4 regions of the Streptosporangium sp. NPDC005286 genome follow, and region 1 is predicted to be linked to each of the others. Evidence: riboswitches for the same ligand, from Rfam matches in the RefSeq annotation. Region 1 holds a riboswitch; each other region holds the start of a gene.

Region 1 (5,400 bases):
GCGCAGGTCCGGCTCGCCGACTTCAAAGCCGTATAGGCGTGCCGAGAGCAGGCCTTCAACCATCGCTTCTCGTGATCACATCGTCAGCCGTCGACCACTCCCATGAGGGCGAAGATGTCGGGGCGGGCCTCGATCCGGGCCAGCAGGGCGCGCAGGTCCTCGTCACTGTCGCCGACCTTGACGCCGAAGTGGCACATACTCACCCGCCGCCGCGGCCGACGACATCGTCGTCATGCTCGACGCGCACTGCGCCTTCGCCGAGCTGGGCGAGGAGTTCCACATTTACTGGGGCGCCTACCTCGGCACCCCCGACGAGATCCTGGTGGCCGGGCCGGTGCCCGAAGTCGCCGACCGTATCGGCGAACTGCGCGCCGAGGCTCGCGAACGCAAAGGCTGGATCATGGACACCTATCTGCTGCGACGCCTCTCACCGTCGTGACCGGTCCAGTGAACAGTCTCCGCACTTCTCGCCGCCCGGGACGCGGTAGTACAGGCAGCAACTGCGTCGCCGGAAGGTCAGATCGGGCCCGGTGAACTCGCCGGTGCCGCGCAGCGCCGCGCTGTCGAGCAGCCGGCCGGCGAGGTGGGTGAGGGGCCCGCGCAGGGCGGGGCGGGCTCGCAGGAGGGTGCGCGCCGCCTCGGCCAGGGCGGAGCCCGCGTTGCCGCGCAGCAGTCCCGGGGCGACCTTGACGCGCAGCCCGGCGGCCAGTGCGGCCAGATGCTCGTCCATGACCATGCGGTGGAGGACCTGGACGAGGTCCTCGCCCTCGGGTGCGTACCAGCCGCGGGCTACGGGCAGCCGGAGAGCGGGTCCGTTCACCTGCTGGTGGAGGTCTCCGAGGTCGGGGACGATATCGTGCGCGACGACGCAGCCAAGCACGACAGACCACAGCCGGGCGGCGTGGCCGAGCTGGACGACGGACGCGGCGATGCGGTGCTCGGGCGTGCCGTACCGGGTCACCCGGTCGGCCACCAAATGGGCGAGCCCATCCGCGTAGGCGTCTGTGACGGGCCGCCAGGCGCCGTCGGTCTCGCCGACGGCGAGGGTGAAGAAAGGGCTCAGGTCGGCGAGGTCGACCAGTGCGGTGGCGACGGCTTCGGGCCGGGCGGGCCGCAGGCGGGTCATGTCAGGTCTCCCGCAAGCACGCTGATCTGCGGGACGCCGCTGCGGGGGTGCAGGGTGACCTCGGCCTCGACCCGGTAGACCTCGGCCAGCAGTGCCGTGGTGAGCACCTGGGCGGGCGGGCCCGCGGCGATCAGGCGGCCGGTGTCCATGACGCAGATCCGGTCACAGAACGCCGCGGCCAGGTTGAGGTCGTGCAGCGCGACGACGGCGGTCACCCCGAGCCGCCGCACCAGCCGCAGGGCGTCCAGTTGGTGGCGCAGGTCGAGATGGTTGGTCGGCTCGTCCAGCACCATCGTCCCGGCTTGTTGCGCCAGGGCGCGGGCGATGAGGACGCGCTGCTTCTCGCCGCCGGACAGCCGGTCGAACGGAGCCTGGGCGAGATCGGCGACGTCCAACTCCTGCAGCGCGCCCGTGACGATGGCCCGGTCGTCGGCGTCGTCGCCCTGGAACGCCCGCTTGTAGGGGGTTCGGCCCATCGCCACCACGTCGTACACGGTCAGCTCGAACTCGCCGGGCGCCTCCTGCAGGACGGCGGCCAGCCGCCGGGCCAGCCGCCTGCCGGTCATCCGCCAGACGTCTTCGCCGTCCAACGTCACCTGTCCCGACGTGGGGCGCAGTGCGCGGTAGAGGGTGCGCAGCAGGGTGGACTTGCCCGCGCCGTTGGGGCCGACAAGCGCGACGACCTCGCCCGGGGCGATGTCCAAGGACACCTCCCGCACCAGGACCTTGCCGCTGACGACGACGCCGACGCCCTCTAGGCGCAGAGCCGCGGGTCTGTCCGCCGGGGTCACCGGGCCGCCCTCCGCCGCATGAGCCACAGGAAGAAAGGCCCTCCGGTCAGGGCGGTCAGGATGCCGATCGGGATCTCCTCGGGGGCGATCACACTGCGGGCGGCGAGGTCGGCGGCGATGAGGAAGGCCGCGCCTAGCAGGGCGACAGCGGGCAGCGCGCGCCGATGGTCGGCGCCGACCAGCAGGCGCACCACGTGCGGCAGCATCAGCCCCACGAACCCGATGGAACCGCTGACCGCGACGATCGCGCCGATCATCAGGGCGACCAGCGCGAACAGCGCGCCGCGAAAGCGGTGCACGTTCAGCCCCAGGGCGGCGGCGGCTTCCTCCCCGGCCAGCAGCAGGTTGAGCGGGCGGCCAAGACCCAGCAGCACGCCGGTGCCGAGCAGCACTGCCGCCGCGGGGATCCAGACGAGGTCCCAGGTGGTGCCGGCCAGGCCGCCCAGCATCCAGCGCAGCGCCGAATCGGCCTTGTGCGGGTCGTTGGAGGTGACGATGAGGTAGCTGGCCACCGCCGAGAGGACCTCGGCCGTGGCGACCCCGGACAGCACCAGCCGCACCGTCGTCATCCGCCCGCCGGTGCGGGCCAGGAAGTAGACCAGCACCAGCGCCGCGAAGGCACCGGCGAAAGCGGCCAGCGGCAGCGAGAACGCCCCCAGCAGCGAGACGTTGAACACCATGACGACGACCGCGCCGACCGTCGCGCCCGAGGACACCCCGAGCAGCATCGGGTCGGCCAGCGGGTTGCGCACCAGCGCCTGCAGGGCCATCCCGCACACCGACAACCCCGCGCCCACCACGCCGCACAGCAGAATGCGAGGGACGCGGACGTCCATCACGATCGTCTCCCGGACCGGCGCCCAGGTGGGCTCGACCAGAGGCGCATACAGCCGGTGCAGCACGATGGCCCACACCTCGCCGAACGGCAGGCGCACCGAACCGACCGCGACCCCGGCCGTGGCGGCCGCCACCACGGCAACGGCGAGCACCGCCAGGACCAGCGTGTACGGCACGCGCCCGCGACCGCCGACGACCACGGGTGCCGACGGCCTGGACGGGGCGATCTTGGTCACGCGAAGCGGTCCGGGTGGATCTGGCGGGCCAGTGACTCCACGCCAGAGGGCATCCGTACGCCCAGCACCGTGGACGACAGCGGCAGCACCGCGAACCGCTGGTCCCTGATCGCGGGCACGTCCTTGAGGGCCGGATTGGCGAGCAGGAACTTCTTCTTGCCCTCCACGGAATCGTCGCCGTAGTCGTAGATGACGATCACGTCGGGCGCCCGCTCGGCGACCTGCTCGAAGGAGACGTCTCCGAAGGACTTGGGAAGGTCGGCGAACAGATTCGTCCCACCCGCCAGTTTGATCATCTCGTTGCCGATTCCGGCGCCGCCAGCGGTGAAGGCGGTCTTGTCGCCGCTGTCGTAGACGAACACCTTGATCGGGTCGGCCCCGTCGATCTTGGCCTTGACGCCGTCCAGCACGCCGCGCATCGCGGCGATCTGCCGCTCAGCGCGGTCGGGCACGCCGAAGATCTTGCCGATCGTCCGGATCTCGTCCTCGACTTGGGTCATGGTCACCGGACCGGTCGGGCATGCTTCGATGTTGACGTGGGAGTCGATCCCGGCCTTGGCCAGGGCGTCCCGGCCGCGCCCCTCCTTCTCGGCGAAGGCGCTGTTGAATCCGCCGTAGACGAAGTCGGGCTCGGCCGACAGCAACGCCTCGTAAGAGGGGTACTCCTCGGCGAGCACCTTGATTCCGTTGTAGGCGGCCTGGTAGTCGGGCTGGATCTCGTCGTCGAGGTAGGCGGTCCCGACCATCGACTTCTCCAGTCCGAGAGCGAGCATGATCTCGGTGACGTGCTGGTTGAGTGTCACCGCCCGCTGCGGTGGCTTCTGGAAGGTAGTGGTCACGCCGCAGTTGGTCACGGTGAGGGGGAACCCCGCGGCGGCCGAGCTCGCCGCCGGGTTCGCGGCGCCCGTGGGACCGGCGGTCTGCTCGGTGGTTCCGCAGCCGACCACCAGCAAGGCGGATATTAGAAGTGGGAGGAAGAAAAGCGAGCGTCGGCTCGTCATGAACAGGTCCTTTCACTCACGGGCTGAGCCCGATGAGCGGGATGGGGCAAGGAGCCGGATCTTTAAAAGAAGCTCGTGACGCGGGCATCCCGAAGGCCCTCATGCCAGATGCGCGGCATGGCGATCACCGTTCCTCTCTTGGGGAGATCCGCCCCAATTTCTCTGAGGAGGCGACCGCGTGAGTCTCCTGGCTCTCGGGTCAACGCTCCTCCCGGCCTTCCCACCCGTTATCCGGGCAGTGGCTTCGTCGGGATTCGCTCGCCGATCACAGTGGCGGGACCGCGCCGGATTCACACCGGCTTCCTCGTTCCGCGCTCGCCTACGCCGACCATGCTCGCACACCACCCATCAACGACAAAGTGCGTACCACCCGTCAGACCCGGCGCGCCTCCCCACATTCGACGGGAGCACCGGCGCGCACACCGTGGAGCACCTGGGTGAGGACCTCCACCCCTCGTACCACGCGCGGCCCGGGCCTGTTGAAGTACGCCGGTCCGTCCAGCACCCACACCTGGCCCGCGCGGACCGCCGGCAGGTCGGCCCAGCCCGGATGGCAGGTCAGCAAAGCCACTCCGCTCGCGCCCGTTCGGGAGGAAAGCCGCAGGGCATCAGCGGGACCACCTCGGGTTGGGAGGCTCGCAGCCTCTCCCAGCCGATGGCGGTGGTGTGCTCGCCCGCTTCGGCCAGCAGCGGCTCACCGCCCGCCGCCCGGATCTGCTCGGGGACCCAGTGACCGGCGGGCCACAGCGGATCCAGCCACTCGATCGCCGCCACCCGCGACCATGGACCGCACCACCGCGAGCCTGTGGAGGGCGCGTCGGGCCGGTACGAGGCGCTGGCCACGATCGCCGCCGCGGCGAGGGCCGCCTACGCCGACGTCCAACCTGCGGATGCGTTCTTCGGGCATCGTGCACGCGGTCGTGATGCCTCCCCGGCTGGGCGGGGAGCGGATGCCGGGCCCGGCGTGCATGGTCGGAGTGAGCGGCTGAGATCCGGGCGTGGCACATCCGGACCGGGGCGCCGACTCGACGGCCAAAGGCGACTGATCGCGAGCTGGGAGACCGTCGGCCGATTGAGGCGCCAGGCGCTCCGGGTGATCAAAGCGCCAACTGCCACGAGAGTTTCATTGGCAGCAGTCGGATACCGGCTGTCCCTTCTTGGGCTTCTGAGTTGCGCGTTCTGGCTCGACGGCCAAGGCTGTTTCCGCACTCATAGGGTGCTGAATCCTGCTGACATTGTTCTGCGCTTGCCCGACTTCACTGTCACAGACCTGCGTTTCCGCTGACATCAGTCCTGCGCTTCACTGATGGTCTATCCAGAGCTACCTGCCCCTGGCCAGCTTTCCCAGATAGGCGTCCAGCAGCTCGACGCGGCCGACGAGGGGCTGAACGCCGTCCTACCAGCAGATC
Region 2 (5,400 bases), on a different contig from region 1:
CGCCGGTGGCGAAGAACGCCACGAGGCGGTTGATCAGGTGACGCTCCTCGGGCGTCATCCTCGCCAGGTCCGCCAGGTCGGAGGCGAGATCCACCTCCTCGACGGTCCAGGTGTTGCGGATCGCGGCCCGGTAGCGCTCGTAGAACTCGGGGTAGCGCATCGGCCGCAGGGTGAGATCCATGCCGGGGTCGAGCAACATCGGGAAAATGCCTTTCGGAGTGGCTGAGGGGTGACGGGGTGCCCTCGGGACGGGCCGCCGGCAGGTCTACTGGCAGGCGTCGCAGTACTCGGGGTTCTCCAGGGAGCAGGCGACGGCCTGGGGGTCGAGGACGGGGACGGGGACCTCCCCGGCCACCGGTGCCGCCACGGTGGCCTGCGCGATCCGGGTGGCCGGGCGCGAGCGCAGGTAGTAGGTGGTCTTCAGGCCCGACTTCCAGGCGTAGGCGTACATCGAGGAGAGCTTGCCGATGGTCGGCGTGGCCATGAACAGGTTCAGCGACTGCGACTGGTCGATGTACGGGGTGCGTGCGGCGGCCAGGTCGATCAGCGCCTTCTGCGGCAGCTCCCAGGCGGTCCGGTAGAGCAGCTTCAGGTCGGCGGGGATCTCGGGAATGTCCTGGACGGAGCCGTCGGCGCGCTTGATCGCGTCACGGATCCGCGAGGTCCACAGCCCCCGGGCCCGCAGGTCGGCGACGAGATAGCGGTTGACCTGGAGGAACTCACCCGAGAGGGTCTCGCGCTTGAAGATGTTGGAGACCTGCGGCTCGATGCACTCGTAGCAACCGGCGATGGAGGCGATCGTGGCCGTGGGCGCGATCGCGATCATCAGCGAGTTACGCAGCCCCGTTCCGGCGATCCGCTCCCTGAGCTCCGTCCACGCGGCCGACGTCGCGGCCCCGTAGTGGTCGGGGTGGAGCACCCCGGCGGCGGCCCTGGTCTCCTGGTACGAGGGGTGGCGGCCCCGCTCCGCGGCCAGGTCCGAGGAGGTCCGGTAGGCGGCCAGCGCGATCTCCTCGGAGATCCGGGTGGACAGCTCCAGCGCCCGCGGCGAGTCGAACGGCAGCCGCAGCGTGAACAGCACGTCGGCCAGGCCCATCACGCCGAGCCCGATCGGGCGCCACCTCTGGTTGGCGGCCCGGGCCTCGGGGGTCGGGTAGAAGCCCAGGTCGATGGTGCGGTCGAGGAACCGCACGGCGGTGCGGACCGTCGCGCGCAGCCGCGCCCAGTCGATCCCGTCTCCGGACTCCCCGGACAGGTGGGCGGCCAGGTTGATCGAGCCGAGGTTGCAGACCGCGGTCTCGGCGTCGCTGGTGACCTCGAGGATCTCGGTGCAGAGGTTCGACAGATGGATGACGTTTTCCGGCCTGGCCGTCTGGTTGGAGGTCCGGTTGGCCGCGTCCTTGAAGGTCATCCAGCCGTTGCCGGTCTGGGCGAGCGTGCGCATCATCCGGCCGTACAGGGTGCGGGCGGGGAGCTGCGCGGTGAACCGGCCCTCGGCCTCGGCGGCCCGGTAGGCGTCGTCGAACGCGGCGCCGTACAGGTCGGTGAGGTGCGGGACCTCCTTGGGGTCGAACAGTGACCACACGCCGTCGGCCTCGACCCGGCGCATGAACTCGTCGGGGATCCAGTTGGCCAGGTTCAGGTTGTGCGTGCGGCGGGCCTCCTCGCCGGTGTTGTCGCGCAGTTCGAGGAACTCCTCGATGTCGGCGTGCCAGGGCTCCAGGTAGACGCAGGCCGCGCCCTTGCGGCGGCCGCCCTGGTTGACCGCGGCGACGCTTGCGTCCAGGGTGCGCAGCCAGGGCACGATGCCGTTGGAATGGCCGTTGGTACCGCGGATCAGCGAGCCCCGCGAGCGGATCCGGCTCCAGGCGATCCCGATGCCCCCGGCGTACTTCGACAGCCGCGCGACCTGCCCGTAGCGCTCGTAGATGGCCTCCAGCTCGTCGCGGGGCGAGTCGAGCAGGAAGCACGAGGAGAGCTGGGGCCTGCGCGAGCCGGAGTTGAACAGCGTGGGCGAGCTGGGCAGGTAGGACAGGGTGGCCATGAGCGCGTACAGCTCGGCGGCCTCCTCGACGGTCTCGGACAGGCCGCAGGCCACCCGGAGGAAGAAGTGCTGCGGGCGCTCCAGCACCTTGCGGGTGCGCGGGTGACGCAGCAGGTAGCGGTCGTAGACGGTACGCAGCCCGAAGTACTCGAATCTGGCGTCGGCGTCCGGCTCGATGAGCGCGTCCAGGACTCCGGCGTGGGCGGCCACGAACTCCGCGAGCCCGTCGGCGATCAGCCCCGCCTCGTGCGTCGCGGCGACCGACTCGGAGAAGTCGCGGACGCCGTGCTCGGCGGCCTCGTCGGCGATCAGCTCGGCCAGCAGCGCGGCGGCGACCCTGGAGTTCTCGGGGTCGGTGATCACCCGGGCCGCCGCCTCGTCGATGGCCAGCCTGCGATCGACCGGCGCGTTCCCGGCGTTCTCCGCCACGGTTCCCGCCGCGATCCCTGCTGCGGTCTCTGCCAAGGCCTGTGTCACGTGGTGTTCCTCGCTCGCTCTGACTTCCCCGTACGGCTCCGCCGGAGGGGCACGCGTCCGCGAGCGATCCCGGGCACGCCGGACCGCCTCGTTCCGCGGGCCCTCCCACGAGGCCCTGGACAATCACGTCGCCGGCAGGTCTTCGGACTCACGGGCGCCCTGCGCATGCCTACCGGCCGTCGCTTCCCGGGCATGGTTCACCCAGTGCTCACATGACGGCTTTCGTTCCCGTTCACCGCTGCGGGGCAGTCCCGGAATCTCACCGGGTTCCCTCTTGCCTCGCCCCTCCCGGGGCGAACCAGCAACGAGCAGGATCCTACATCTAGGGGCGTCTGACGCAACTACCCCAACAAGTTGTGTCGGAGGACTTCAGTAGCCCGAGCTCGTGAAGCACCCCGCGGGTGCGGGCCGTCTCGGTGAAGAGCCACTGGCGGAAGTCGTCACCGCTGAGGTAGACCCGGCTCCATCCATTGGCCGCGCACAGGGCGCGCCAGCGCGGCGCGGCGTCGATCCTGTCACACAGGGCGATCGCGGCGTCCCGGTCCGTCTGGCTCATGCCCTTGGGTCCCAGCAGGCCGCACCAGTCGCTGTACTCCAGCCGGACCTCGACCTCCAGGAGCGTCGGCGCGTCGATCCCGTCGAGCCGGCTGCCCGAGGAGACCACCAGGGGACGCAGGCGGCCCGCGGTGATCTCGGGCCGCAGGGCGCGGGCCGACCCCAGCAGGGCCGCCACCCGTCCGACCTGGAGCGCCTCGGCGGCATCCTCGGCGCCGAGGAACCCCGCGTACTCCAGCAACCGGGCGTCCACCCCGAGGCACTTGCCGATCATGCCGTAGAGCACGTGGTCGGAACCGCCCTCCGGCCGGCCGCCGACCGTCAGCACCGCCGGGTTGCGGCGCAGCTCCGCGGCGAAGTCCTCGAAGGTGCGCAGGTGGGAGTCCGAGGGGACGACCAGGACCGTCCAGTCGCCGACCAGGCGGGCGAGAGGGGTGGTGGCGTCCACCACCGCGGCGGTGTTGGCGATCTCCGCGGCCGTCACCATCGGCATCGCGGTGACGAGCACCCTGCCCTCGCGTGTGAACGAGCCGTGTACGGCGCCGAACGCGTCACGCGGGACGGAACCCAGGGCTCCCGGCCGCTCGACGGCCATGGCGGAGCGCGCCAGCCCCGACAGGACCAGGACGGAGGCGAGCCTGCCCGCGATCCCGTCCCAGCCGTGGCCGTCGGCGGTGGGTTCGAGGATGCTCAGGCGGCCCACGGCCGAGTCGGCGGAGTCACCGTTCAGGTCACAGCCCGCGACGACCATGGCACCCGCCACCAGCGCGAAAAACCTCCTACGGCGCATAAGCGCCCCTTCCCCCAAGAACCCCCTATACCATAGGTTACCTCCTTATCACTATCTGTTACAGACCGGGGGCGGCCACCACCGGCGGCCGCCCCGGGAGCCGTCTCACTCCACCGTGACGCTCTTGGCCAGGTTGCGGGGCTTGTCGACGTCCCGCCCCAGTGCCACGGCGGCATGGTAGGCGAAGAGCTGGAGCGGGATCGACAGCAGGATCGGGTCCAGCTCGGTCTCGTTCCTGGGCACCACGACGCAGTCGTCCGCCAGCTTGGGGTCGGCCGTGCGGTGACCGACCATGAGCACCCGGCCGCCCCGGGCGCGGATCTCACCCAGCGTGGTGAGGTTCTTGTCCAGCAGCTCGTCGTCGGGGACGATCGCCACGGTCGGCATGTCCGGGCCGATCAGCGCCAGCGGCCCGTGCTTGAGCTCGCTGGCCGGGTACGCCTCGGCGTGCACGTAGGAGATCTCCTTGAGCTTCTGCGCGCCCTCGCGGGCCACCGGATATCCCCGGACCCGGCCCACGAACATCATGCTCGGCGCCCCGGCGTACTTCTGCGCCAGCTCCTTGAGCCGCGGCTCCAGCGTCAGGATCTCCTTGATCTGGTCCGGCAGCCTCCGCAGGCCCTCGCAGATCCGGCGGCCGTCGGCGGGGGACAGGTCACGCACCCGGCCGAGGTGCAGTGCGAGCAGCGCGAAGGCCACGGCGGTCGAGGTGAACGCCTTCGTGCTCGCCACCGAGACCTCGGGCCCCGCGTGCAGGTAGACGCCGCCGTCGCACTCACGGGCGATCGCGCTGCCCACGGTGTTGACGATGCCGAGCACCCGGCCGCCCTTGCGCTTGAGCTCCTGGACGGCGGCGAGGGTGTCGTAGGTCTCCCCCGACTGGCTGATCGCCACATACAGGGTGTCCGCCTCCACCACCGGGCTGCGGTAGCGGAACTCGCTGGCCGGCTCCGCGTCGGCCGGGATGCGCGCCAGCTCCTCGATGAGCTGCGCGCCGATCTGGCCCGAGTAGTACGCGGAACCACAGCCGATGATCTTCACCCGGCGGAACGAGCGGGTCTCCCGCGCGTCCATGTCGAGGCCGCCCAGGTGGGCGATGTGGAAGCGGTCGTCCAGACGGCCGCGAAGCGTCCTGGCCACGGTGTCGGGCTGCTCGGAGATCTCCTTGAGCAGGTAGTGCTCGTAACCGCCCGTGTCGTAGTGCCCCGCCTCCCAGTCGACGGTCAGCGTCTCCTTGGCCGTCTCCCGCGCGTCGCTGGCGAAGGTGTTGAACCCGTCCGCCTTGAGCACGGCGATCTCGCCGTCCTCCAGGTGGACCACCTGGCGGGTGTAGCGGACCAGCGCGGCGACGTCCGACGCGGCGAACATCTCCTTCTCACCGATGCCCAGCACGATGGGGCTTCCGTTGCGGGCCACCACCACCTCGCCGGGGCGCTCGGAGTCGATCACCGCGATGCCGTACGTGCCGACGACCCGCTTGAGCGCGGTCCTGACGGCCTCCTCCAGGGAGTCGGCCTCCTTGACCGTACGGGCG
Region 3 (5,400 bases), on a different contig from region 1:
TGGTGAGCGGGGCAAACGGGTGAATACCGCCAGGCTGGCCGACGCTCCTTGGTGGAGGCTTGGCGCCTCGTGCGCCGCCGTCTTGGCTCACAGCTTCCGAGGGCGACCGAGCGGCTGAGGCCTCGCTCGCTCATACCGGGCGCCAAGCTCCCACCAAGTGGGATCGGTCCAGTGCAGCCGGGCCCTGAGTGGAATCCGGTGGGATACCCGGATGACCGGATGCCCGCCGTCGACGATCAGGCTCTCGGCGGACACCCGCCGGTTCTCGCCGGGATGAGCGGTCCCGGAGCGGGCGGCCGTGCCGAATGCGAATCGGTCAGAGTCTTGATCATCGGCGTGGTTCTCTTTGCCTTTTATGAGGAAATATCCCCGCCGTACCGTTTACACCTTCTGGGGGAACAAATGTTCATTGTCCGTTATCTCATCACCGCCGTTCTCGCCGCCTCAGCGGTGGCGCTCACCGCGCCGGTCGCGTACGCCGATCCTGAACCCCTGCCGCCCTGGTCACCCTTGTCGGAGGACTACGAGCCCTCGGGCACGCTGACGGTCAGGAACGGTGACCGCACGGAGACCCGGACCTGGGTGCCCGGTCACCAGAGCTACCGGAGCACCGAGAACAGCTCCAGTTCGCTGCACAGGTAGGCCCTAGGACTCCGGAGCGTGCGGGGGTCGTGCTCGCCCTGGCAGGTGGTCGCACATGGTTTGTCGGCAAAGATCCATTATCTTGCGGATTCCCCATATCCTCTCCGGAGGCGAAGAAGGGTGAGGGCATGACCGAGCAAGAGGCTGTTCCAGCGGGTATCGACCCGAACACCCCAAGTGTCGCTCGAATGTACGACTACTACCTCGGAGGCAAGGACAACTTCGCCTCCGACCGGGCGGCCGCGGAACAGTTCATGCGGGTGGTGCCCGGTATCCGCGAGATGACCCGGGCGAACCGGGCGTTCCTCTCGCGAGTCGTCGAGCTGCTCGTGCGCCAGGGCGTGCGGCAGTTCCTCGACATCGGGTCGGGACTGCCGACGCAGGACAACGTGCACCAGGTCGCCCATCGCATCACGCCCGACACCCGGGTGGTCTATGTCGACAACGACCCCATCGTCCTGGTGCACGGCCGTGCGCTCCTGGAGGACAACCACCTCACCTCTGTCGTCCAGGGCGACATGCGGGAACCCGAGAAGCTCCTGAGGGACCCGCAGATCGAGAGCGCCGTCGACTTCACCCAGCCCGTCGCGGTGCTGCTGATCTCGATGCTGCACTTCATTCCCGACGACGCCCTGGTCGCCCACATCATCACCACGATCCGCGAACGGCTGGCCCCGGGTAGCCATCTGATCGTCACGCACGCCTTCGAGGCCAACGTCAGCGCCGAGGTGCACGAGGCCGGGCAGCAGGTCTACCGCTCGACCAGCGCGGGGGCGCTCACCTCGCGCGGCCCGGAACAGCTGGCCGAGCTGCTGAGTGGAATGGAGCTGCTGGAGCCGGGGATCGTCCCGGTCGAGGCGTGGCGCTCCGAGTACGACGAGTACGGAGAGAAGATCACCGTCGACTTCACCAAGCCTGGCATCCTCGGCGTCGTCGGACGTAGCTGACCGCCTCCAGGCGAACTGGACTGGGAAGGCGCGAAGTGAAGAGCGTCAGCCAGGGCGGCGGGTTTGTGGCCGGCGGGCCGGCAACAGGACGCAGTCACCGCACATGCCGCCGCCGGGCAGGCGGTAGTACAGGCAGCAGCTGCGACGGACGAAGAAGGGACGGCCGGGTACGGGCTCGGTCAGTTCGCCGGTGCCGCGCAGGAGATCCCGGTCCAGCAGTTCGCGGCCCAGCCGCACGGCCTTCGCGGTGAGGTCGGGCCGTCGGTGGGTGAAGGCGCCGATGGTTCCGGCCAGTGCGGAGGCCGCATTGCCCCACAACAGCCCCGGCGCGATCTTCACGATCCGCCGGACCGCCTCCGCGAGCGGTTCCAGCATCTCGGCCATGATGCCGCGGTAGACCGGTTCGGTGATCCGCGCGGGGTCGCGGACGCCCCAGCCGGACAGCCGGGTGGCTCGCAGCGGCAGCGGGTCGGGGGCCGGCCGCCAGTACAGGTGCTCGGGGGCCAGGTCGATGAGCAGGTCGTGCGCGACCACGGCGCCGATGGACGGTGACCACAGGCGGGCGGCCAGGCCCTGGAACAGGATCGAGGCGGCCACCCGGTGCTCGGTGGTGTCCAGCCGTCCGGCCATGTCGTGGATTCTCGCCTCCAGGACGCCCGGATCCGTCCACAGATCGGTGAACGGCCGCCATCCGGCCTCGGCCTCGCCTGTCTCGATCCCGAAGTAGCCGCCGATGGCGCGGACGTCGGCGACCGCGCCGGCGACCACGGCCGGGGCGGCGGGCAGCAGTCCGGGCGGAGCACCGGCGCGTGAGTCGCACGGCATGGCAACCGCCTTCCTCTCTTGGGGAGTTCCGCCCCAATTTCGCTGAGGAGGCGACGGCGTGAGTCTCCTGGCTCTCGGGTCCAAGCTCGCCCGGCCTTCCCACCCGTACCCGGGCAGTGGCGATGTCGGGGTCCGCTCGCCGATCACAGTGGCGGGACCGCGCCGGGTTCACACCGGCTTCCTCGTTCCGCCGTCACCTTCGCTGTCATGGTCGCACGGCCCGCGTGATTCGCGGTGGGAGGGCCTGCCCAAGGAGGCCACCGCTTCCGGCGGCGCGCTTTTCACCGCGTACCGGCGATACCTTGCCCAACTCGCGATCATGCTGTGACCAGCGGCCCCGCGCCCCGAGGACGAGACAAGTTCAATGATCCACAACCGGGTCGCAAGTCCTCATCGCTACCGTGATCGCCGATCACATCTTGTTGACGGCAAGGAGAGAATCAGGGTGGCAGCGGTGGATTCCGTGCTTCGGACCGCTCGGCGGCGGATGAACACGTACCTGCGCGAGGGTTCTGACACGTTGGACCTGTCGGGTCTCGGGTTGGCCCGGGTGCCCGAGGAGGTGGCCGAGCTTCCCGGCCTGCGGGTGCTGCGCCTGAGGTCCAACTGGTTGACCGAGCTTCCCCGGTTCCCGACCGACCTGCCCGCGCTGACCGAGCTCTACCTCGGGGGCAACCGTACGCTGACCGCCCTGCCCGAGTGGATCGGCGAGCTGACCGGACTGGTCCGCCTCGATGTCTCGGTGACCGGACTGCGCCGCCTCCCCGACTCGATGCGCGAGCTCACCGGTCTCACGGAACTCGACCTGAGCAACCTCCATGACCTGGAGGAGGTGCCCGAGTGGATCGGCGACCTCACCCGGCTCGCCAGGCTCCGCATGTGGTACGCCGGGCCGGCCTGTTTCCCGGCGTCGATGGCCCGTCTCACCGCCCTCACCTGGTTGGACCTGACATACAGCCGGCCCGCCGACCTCTCTCCGTGGCTGGGCGAGCTGACCGCTCTGGAGCATCTCGATATGGGATGCGTCCCACTGACCGGCCTGCCGGAGTCGATCGGGAACCTCACCGCCCTCACCTCTCTCGGCCTGTGGAACACCGGGCTGACCGAGCTGCCGGAGTCGATCGGCAAACTCACCGCCCTCAGATCCCTCAGCCTGGGCAAGAACAAGCTGACCGCCCTTCCCGCGTCGATGCGGACCCTCACCCCCCTGACCAAGCTCGATCTGCAGGGAAACCGGCTGGCCGAGCTGCCGGAGTGGCTGGGTGAGCTGACCGCGCTCACCGAACTGCGCCTGGACCGCAACGACCCCAGGCCCCAGGTTCCGGCCTCGCTGCGAGCACTCGCGCGAACCCGTCCGGAATGGCGCCGCTTCCTGGCCAGCCGCACCCGCTGAGCTTCGAGGATGCCGCCCGGGTCGGGGCGGCATCCCATGAACCTCCTATCGATCTTCGCAATGAGAACCCATTGCCAAAGGTCGAAGGCGCGTCAACTCACGGGTGCAGCGGATCTGAAGATGGGCCCGAGACGGGCGGCGGACCTCAGCGGGGAGTACCCGGTGTGCTCGGCGGCGGCGGCGGCGGCGGGGGCGGCGGGGGCGGCGGCACTGGGGTGCCACCTCCGCCTCCGGTGTGCTGTCCAGGTTCGCCACAGTCATGTATGGGGTTGCACACGGGGGGCATGGCGAAGGCGGAACCGGCGGTGAGCGCCTGCGCACCGCCGAGTGCGAAGAACATCGCGATGACCGCGATGGCCTTGTGCTTTCTGTTCATGAGAGGTCCTCCTTCCGTCGTTGAGAATGATCGACGATCTCTCGATCGCCTTGGAGACGTCTTGGAGGCGGCTGCAATCGGCTTGGGACCAGCGCATGCTGTACCAGAACGCCGTCCGGGCGGCGCGGTCCGCACCGCGACAACACCGCCGGGGCAGGCGTCGGCGGACCTGGTCCCACGAGGGCACAGCGGCCCGTTCTCCTCGCGCCGGCGGGGATTTCCAGCGTCGGAAGGTCAGGAAAGGCGGCCGACGTAGGCGAGGGCCTGCTTCAGGAGGGTGCCCTGCCCGCCGAGCATCTCCTGCTGCACCAGCGGTGACGAGGCCTCCTCGGGAGTGAACCAGACAAGGTCGAGGGCGTCCTGCCGGGGGCGGCAGTCACCCGCGACCGGGACGACGTAGGCGAGGGAGACCGCGTGCTGCCGGGGGTCGTGGTAAGGCGTGACGCCCTGCGTCGGGAAGTACTCGGCGATGGTGAACGGCTGCGGAGAGGCGGGGATGTTGGGCAGTGCCGTCGGGCCGAGGTCCTTCTCCAGATGGCGGATGAGCGCGTCGCGGACCCGCTCGTGGTGCAGCACCCGGCCGGAGACGAGGGCGCGGCTGACCGTCCCGTCCGCTCCGATGCGCAGCAGCAGGCCGACATGCGTGACCACTCCGGCCTCGTCGACTCGCACCGGCACGGCGTCGACGTAGAGGATCGGCATTCGCGCGCGGGTCGACTCCAGCTCTTCGGGAGAGAGCCAGCCGGGCGTGGTTTCGGTCATTTCGGTCATTGATCGATCGTACTTCGCGGTGGGCTCGGAAACGCGTTCTTCCCCGGCGACCTGCCGAAAGTCAGGGCCGACGGGGCGCCGCCCGGCCTCGCTCGCGGTACGCCGGTCGTGGAGTCGATGCTCGCGATATTGCCAGGCGTACCGGCTTCTCGCCATGCCGAACGCGCCGCCATCCACCGCGCGCAGACCCTGTTCATCACCGCTCCGATCTGGCTCTTATGATTCACCGCAGACCCGACATAGACCTCTTGGAAAGAGAACCGGTTGTTGGGAATGTTCATCTCGGTGAAATGCTCAGGCCGCTATCGTGAAGACGTCGCGTGAGCGAGAGAAGGTGGCGAGATGGCCAGGCATGAATGGGACCCCGACCTGGGCGGTGGTCAGAATGAAAGCACTGGGCGTCGAATTGCCAGGGCGCGTAAACGCAGAGGGCTCACCCAAACCGG
Region 4 (5,400 bases), on a different contig from region 1:
CGGCGCCGGCGCCGACCCCGCCGCCCCCGCCGAACTCAAGGACGTTGAGGCCGTACTCGCCTACATCCAGGCCCACCCCGACGACGTCGCGCTGGTGACCCGGGGCATCAGCCACAACGCCGATCGCCTCACCCCTGTGGCGTCGACCACCAAGATCATCCATCTCGCCGCCTACGCCGACGCCGTCCGCAAGGGAAGGGTCAAGCCGGGCGAACGCGTCTCCATGGCCCTGTGGAACGCCTACCACCTGCCCGGCACCGACGGTGGTGCCCACGAAGCGGCGCTCGAACGGCTCAAGCCCGGTGCGAGCGTCACGCTCGACCAGGTCGTCTCCGCCATGATCGAGGAGAGTGACAACGCCGCCGCCGACCTGCTGCGCGACCGCCTCGGCCCCGGCGCGCTGCGCAAGATCGCGCAGACCGGCGTCGGTACCATCAACGGCGAGATACTACGCGCCTTCGGCGGCTGCACGCTGCCCGCCGACGTCTGTCTGAAGAACTACGTCAAGGCCGGTACGCAGGTGCGGCCCACACTCCCCGGCTTCGCCCAGCAGGCTGCCTGGGCCGAAACCGTGACCCGCGTCGAACCTGGCGTGCTGCGCGAAGTGCTCGCCGGACTCAGGAAGGACAAGACGGCGAGCAAGCACCTGGAGTGGCCGATGCGCCAGCCCGGCGCCGACCCCCGCACGCTCCTCATCGGCACCAAGGGGGGCGCGCTGCCCGGCGTCATCAGCGAGGCCATGTACATCGTCCGGCCAGGTGAGAAGCCGCGCGAGACCGTCCTCGCACTGCGGCGACTGCCTGAGGCGACCTGGTTCTCCGGGATGCGCAGCTATGCTCATCAGCAGTTCATCGTGCGGATGGCGACCGATCCCGTCTTCTTCGCGAAAGTCCGCGCAGCATTGAAGTGAGGCAACCCTGACCAGTGTCGACGACCGGCTCCAGGACCTCGAGGCGCGGGTCGCCGCCCTCGAGGCCGCGCTCACCGTTCCCAAGCCACCGGCGGACGGCGACGACACCGGCCTGATCACCTACGGCGGCCAGGCCAGGCTCGGCGGCTACCAGTGGCTGTGGGAAGTGGCCCGCAGCCCCGGCTGGTTGCTTCAGCAGCCGACCGGGCCGTTGGCCGCGGTGCTGGCCGCCGCCGGGCATCCGGCGCGCTTCGAGATCCTGCAGCTGCTGGTCGTCGGGCCCAAGCCGGTCGCCGACCTGCAGGCCGAGCTGGCCCTCGCCTCCCCCGGCCAGCTGTACCACCACCTCAAGACGCTGGCCTCGGCCGGGCTGGTCGAGCAGCCCGAGCGGGGGGTCTACCGGGTACCGTCACATGCGATCTTCCCCGTGCTGGCCCTGGCCGCCGCCGCGATCGACGTGGCCGAGCGCTCCGGCGCTCCGGTGAAACCTCACGATCTTCCTGGCTGAGGTTCAGCGGGTGCGCGAGGACCCGCGTCAAGCCGGTGGAATCGGCGCCGGGAATCGAGGTTCCGCTGGCAGACTCGACCTCATGCAGGTAACGCTGGTCCAGGGGGACATCACCGCGCAGCAGGTCGACGCCGTCGTCAACGCCGCCAACTCCTCGCTGCTGGGAGGCGGCGGGGTCGACGGGGCCATCCACCGGCGTGGCGGCCCCGCGATCCTGGCCGCCTGCCGCGAGCTGCGCGCCTCGCACTACGGCAAGGGGCTGCCGACCGGCCAGGCCGTGGCCACCGTCGCGGGCGACCTGCCGGCCCGCTGGGTCATCCACACCGTCGGCCCCGTCTTCTCCGCCACCGAGGACCGCTCGCACCTGCTGGCCTCCTGCTACCGGGAGTCGCTCCGGGTCGCCGACGAGCTGGGTGCGACCAGCGTCGCGTTCCCCGCGATATCCACCGGGATCTACCGCTGGCCCATCGACGACGCCGCCCGCATCGCGCTCGGCACCGTACGCAGCGCACCGACACAGGTCACGGATCTGCGGTTCGTACTGTTCACCCCGGACGCCTACGCCGTCTTCGAAAGGGCACTCGACGCCGGGTGAGGGGTGGCGAACCACTGACACAAAGGCTGCCGTGCCTGCCTCTCCAACACACCGGTCGCCTGAGCTCGCCGGCGAAGCCTCCCAGCCCTAACGAACCCTCAGGTGCCGTGAGGGCCCCGGGGCCGGGCGTCGAGCACGCGGGCCATGAGCCGTTCGTGGACGCCGGGGTCGTTGGTGTGCGGCTCGGACTCGCCGGTGGCCTCGAAGCCCAGGCGCCGGTACAGCCGGGCCGCCCCGTCGTTGCCGTCCACGACCCACAGCTCGACCCTCCGATGCCCGTGCTCGGCGGCCCACGCGACGACTTCCTCGACGAGCAGGGCACCGACCCCGGCGCCCCGCGCGGCCGGATCGACCCACATGCCGTACACCTCGACCGCCCCACCCCGGTCTTCGGGCACCCAGCCTCCGGCGACCCCGGCCACCCGGCCCTCAACGACCGCGACCGCCTTCACCCCGCGCTCCGGCAGCATCCCGGCACGCCACCGTGCCTCGTCGTACGCCTGTTCCCGCCCGAGTGAGGAGGAGAAGGCCTCCGGTGCGTCCGCCAGTGCCGCGAGCCGGACATCACGGAACGTCTTCCAGTCCTCGGTCGTCAGACGGCGGACCTCGGCCGGGCCCATCTGGAATGCATCTCGGTGCCCGGTCAGGGCCAGCTCGCCGACGACCTGATCGCCGCTCTTCTCGCCGGTCGGGCGAAAGCCGAGCCGGAGGTAGAAGCGCTCGGGCCCGTGCTCTCCCGGAGCCCAGGTAACCGTCGCGCGGGTCTGTCCACGTCTGCGGACCTCCGCGCACACGGACTCCACCGCGAAGCGGCCATATCCCCGCCCCTGCTGATCGGCGGCGATGTTCAGCCGCCAGATTCCACAGCGGGGCGTGTCATCCGGGTCGTCCGGGTTGAAACGGACCATGAAGAAGCCCATGACGAAGCCCACCAGCTGCTCGCCGTCGAAGATCAGTCGAGGCCAGGCGATCTCAGGCTGCGCGTACGCCTCGGCAAGTGACCACGCGACCGGGTCCACGAACTCCTCCTGGTCGGGTCGCACCTGCAGCCGGCACGCGGCCTCGACGTTGTCCGCGGTGACCTTCTCCAGGCGAAGCGACGAAGACATGCTGACAACCTACAGATCGTCTCCGAGAACTCAACGGGATAAATGCCGCCCGCCCGGTTAGACTCCTGGGCGCGGATGGTTCATCCAGGTCCCCGGGATCTGGATGTCGTAAGAGGGAACCCGGTGGGAATCCGGGACTGCCCCGCAGCGGTGAGTGGGAACGACCGCCGTCACCACGCACTGGGCCTTTGGGCCTGGGAAGCGACGGCCAGTAGGACATGCCTGTCCCAGGTGTGGCGCCCGCGAGTCCGAAGACCTGCCTCCGCCCGTGCGCCGTTCGGCGCGCGGTGGTCCGCGGCCTCGTGGGAGGGCCAGGGACGCGCGCCGCGCGCTCCTTCCCTCCTGCCCGGCCGCCCGTGGCTCAGCGAGGGAAGCTGCCATGCAAACGACGATCCTCGGATACCCCCGTATCGGGACACACCGGGAACTGAAGTTCGCCACCGAGGACTACTGGGCCGGGCGCTCCGACGCCACCGCCCTGGCGAAGACGGCCGAGGTCCTGCGCCAGGAGGTCTGGACGGGCCTGCGCGACGCGGGCCTCGACACGATCCCGTCGAACACGTTCTCCCTCTACGACCAGGTACTCGACACCAGCGTCATGGTCGACGCGGTGCCCGGCCGTTACCGGCACCTGACCGGCCTGGACCGGTACTTCGCCATGGCCCGCGGCGTCCAGGACGTCCCGGCGCTGGAGATGACCAAGTGGTTCGACACCAACTATCACTACATCGTGCCCGAGGTGGGGCCGGACACCCGGTTCCGGCTGGCCGACGGGGCACGGTCCAAGCCGCTGGCCGAATACGCGGAGGCCAGGGCCCTGGGGGTGGAGACCCGCCCGGTGCTGGTCGGTCCCCTCACCTATCTGCTGCTCGCCAAGGCCTCGCCCGGCGCGCCCGCCGAATTCCGGCCTCTCGACCTGCTCGACGAGCTCGTCGAGGTCTACGCCGACCTGCTGGAACGGCTCGCCGGGGCGGGCGCGCGGTGGGTACAGCTCGACGAGCCCGCCCTGGCCTCCGACCGGAACGCCGAGGAGATCGCCGCGCTCGCCCGCGTCTACGAACGCCTCGGCGAGCTGCCCAACAGGCCCCGGATCCTGGTGGCGACCTACTTCGGTACGGTCGACGCGGACGCGCTGCGCATGCTGGCCGCAACCCGTGTCGAGGCGGTCGGTCTGGACTTCGTCGCCGGGCCGGGAAATCTCGGCGTGCTCGCCTCCGTCGGCGGACTACCCCGCAAGACCGTCGTCGCCGGGGTGGTGGACGGCCGCAACGTGTGGCGTACCGACGTTCAGCGGGCGAAGGCGACCTGCGCGGTCCTGCTCGGCCTGGCCGACCAGGTCGAGGTGAGCACCTCCTGCTCGCTGCTGCACGTCCCGCTCGACCTGGACGCCGAGACCGCGCTGGCCCCGGCCGTCCGGGGTCGTCTGGCCTTCGCCCGGCAGAAGGTCGCCGAAGTCGTCGCCCTCGGCCGGGCCTCGCGTTCCGACGCCCCCGGCCCGCTCCCCGCCGCCGAGACCGAGGCCGAGGCCGCCACGGTCGACCACCGGGTCCGGGCCCGTCTCGACATGCTCGGCGACGGCGTCCGCCGTGGCGACCGGGCCGCGAGGTTCGCCGCCCAACGGGCCGCGCTACGCCTGCCGGATCTGGCGACCACGACCATCGGCTCGTTCCCGCAGACCCCCGAGATCCGCAAGGCCCGCGCCGCCCACAAGGCCGGGCAGCTCACCCACGCGGCCTACCAGCAGGCCATGAGGGAGGAGGTCGAACGGGTGATCGCCCTGCAGGAGGAACTCGGCCTGGACGTCCTCGTCCACGGCGAGCCCGAACGCAACGACATGGTGCAGTACTTCGCCGAACGGCTCGACGGATACGCCGCCACCGATCACGGCTGGGTCCAGTCCTACGGGTCGCGCTGCGTCCGTCCGCCGATCCTGCACAGCGATGTCTTCCGGCCGGAGCCGATGACGATCGGCTGGGCCACCTACGCGCAGTCCCTCACCGACAAGCCCGTCAAGGGCATGCTCACCGGCCCGGTCACCATGCTCGCCTGGTCGTTCGTCCGCGACGACCAGCCCCTGGCCGACACCGCCCGCCAGGTCGCCCTCGCCCTCCGCGACGAGATCCACGATCTGGAGGCCGCAGGAATCCGCATCATCCAGGTCGACGAGCCCGCCCTGCGCGAGCTCCTGCCGCTCCGCGGGGACGAGCACGCCGCCTATCTGGCCTGGGCCGTCGGCGCGTTCCGGCTGGCCACCTGCGGAGTCGCCGACTCCACCCAG

The links. A riboswitch is a leader RNA that binds a small molecule or an ion and turns the genes downstream of it on or off. The one in region 1 is predicted to bind cobalamin.
Region 2: linked by a shared signal. The riboswitch ahead of ABZU75_RS15000 (ribonucleoside-diphosphate reductase subunit alpha) and the one ahead of ABZU75_RS37800 (ABC transporter substrate-binding protein) in region 1 are both predicted to bind cobalamin.
Region 3: linked by a shared signal. The riboswitch ahead of ABZU75_RS06880 ((2Fe-2S)-binding protein) and the one ahead of ABZU75_RS37800 (ABC transporter substrate-binding protein) in region 1 are both predicted to bind cobalamin.
Region 4: linked by a shared signal. The riboswitch ahead of metE (5-methyltetrahydropteroyltriglutamate--homocysteine S-methyltransferase) and the one ahead of ABZU75_RS37800 (ABC transporter substrate-binding protein) in region 1 are both predicted to bind cobalamin.

What each region holds. Positions count from the first base shown of each region.
Region 1 is NZ_JBEXGU010000167.1:7,428-12,827, forward strand. Features, by position in the region: gene ABZU75_RS37780 (hypothetical protein) at 233-439, shown strand; gene ABZU75_RS37785 ((2Fe-2S)-binding protein) at 428-1,126, opposite strand; gene ABZU75_RS37790 (ABC transporter ATP-binding protein) at 1,123-1,917, opposite strand; gene ABZU75_RS37795 (iron ABC transporter permease) at 1,914-2,990, opposite strand; gene ABZU75_RS37800 (ABC transporter substrate-binding protein) at 2,987-3,937, opposite strand; cobalamin riboswitch at 4,151-4,350, opposite strand; gene ABZU75_RS37805 (hypothetical protein) at 4,365-4,556, opposite strand; gene ABZU75_RS37810 (hypothetical protein) at 4,550-4,834, opposite strand; gene ABZU75_RS37815 (hypothetical protein) at 5,388-5,400, opposite strand, start outside.
Region 2 is NZ_JBEXGU010000033.1:5,144-10,543, reverse strand. Features, by position in the region: gene ABZU75_RS15005 (ribonucleotide-diphosphate reductase subunit beta) at 1-199, opposite strand, end outside; gene ABZU75_RS15000 (ribonucleoside-diphosphate reductase subunit alpha) at 266-2,521, opposite strand; cobalamin riboswitch at 2,637-2,839, opposite strand; gene ABZU75_RS14995 (tripartite tricarboxylate transporter substrate-binding protein) at 2,844-3,866, opposite strand; gene glmS (glutamine--fructose-6-phosphate transaminase (isomerizing)) at 3,972-5,400, opposite strand, start outside.
Region 3 is NZ_JBEXGU010000011.1:84,123-89,522, forward strand. Features, by position in the region: gene ABZU75_RS06870 (hypothetical protein) at 220-642, shown strand; gene ABZU75_RS06875 (SAM-dependent methyltransferase) at 771-1,589, shown strand; gene ABZU75_RS06880 ((2Fe-2S)-binding protein) at 1,635-2,414, opposite strand; cobalamin riboswitch at 2,475-2,601, opposite strand; gene ABZU75_RS06885 (leucine-rich repeat domain-containing protein) at 2,869-3,807, shown strand; gene ABZU75_RS06890 (hypothetical protein) at 3,953-4,183, opposite strand; gene ABZU75_RS06895 (NUDIX hydrolase family protein) at 4,418-4,954, opposite strand; gene ABZU75_RS06900 (helix-turn-helix transcriptional regulator) at 5,297-5,400, shown strand, end outside.
Region 4 is NZ_JBEXGU010000043.1:35,883-41,282, reverse strand. Features, by position in the region: gene ABZU75_RS18135 (serine hydrolase) at 1-910, shown strand, start outside; gene ABZU75_RS18130 (helix-turn-helix domain-containing protein) at 1,098-1,418, shown strand; gene ABZU75_RS18125 (O-acetyl-ADP-ribose deacetylase) at 1,501-2,013, shown strand; gene ABZU75_RS18120 (GNAT family N-acetyltransferase) at 2,112-3,122, opposite strand; cobalamin riboswitch at 3,182-3,401, shown strand; gene metE (5-methyltetrahydropteroyltriglutamate--homocysteine S-methyltransferase) at 3,502-5,400, shown strand, end outside.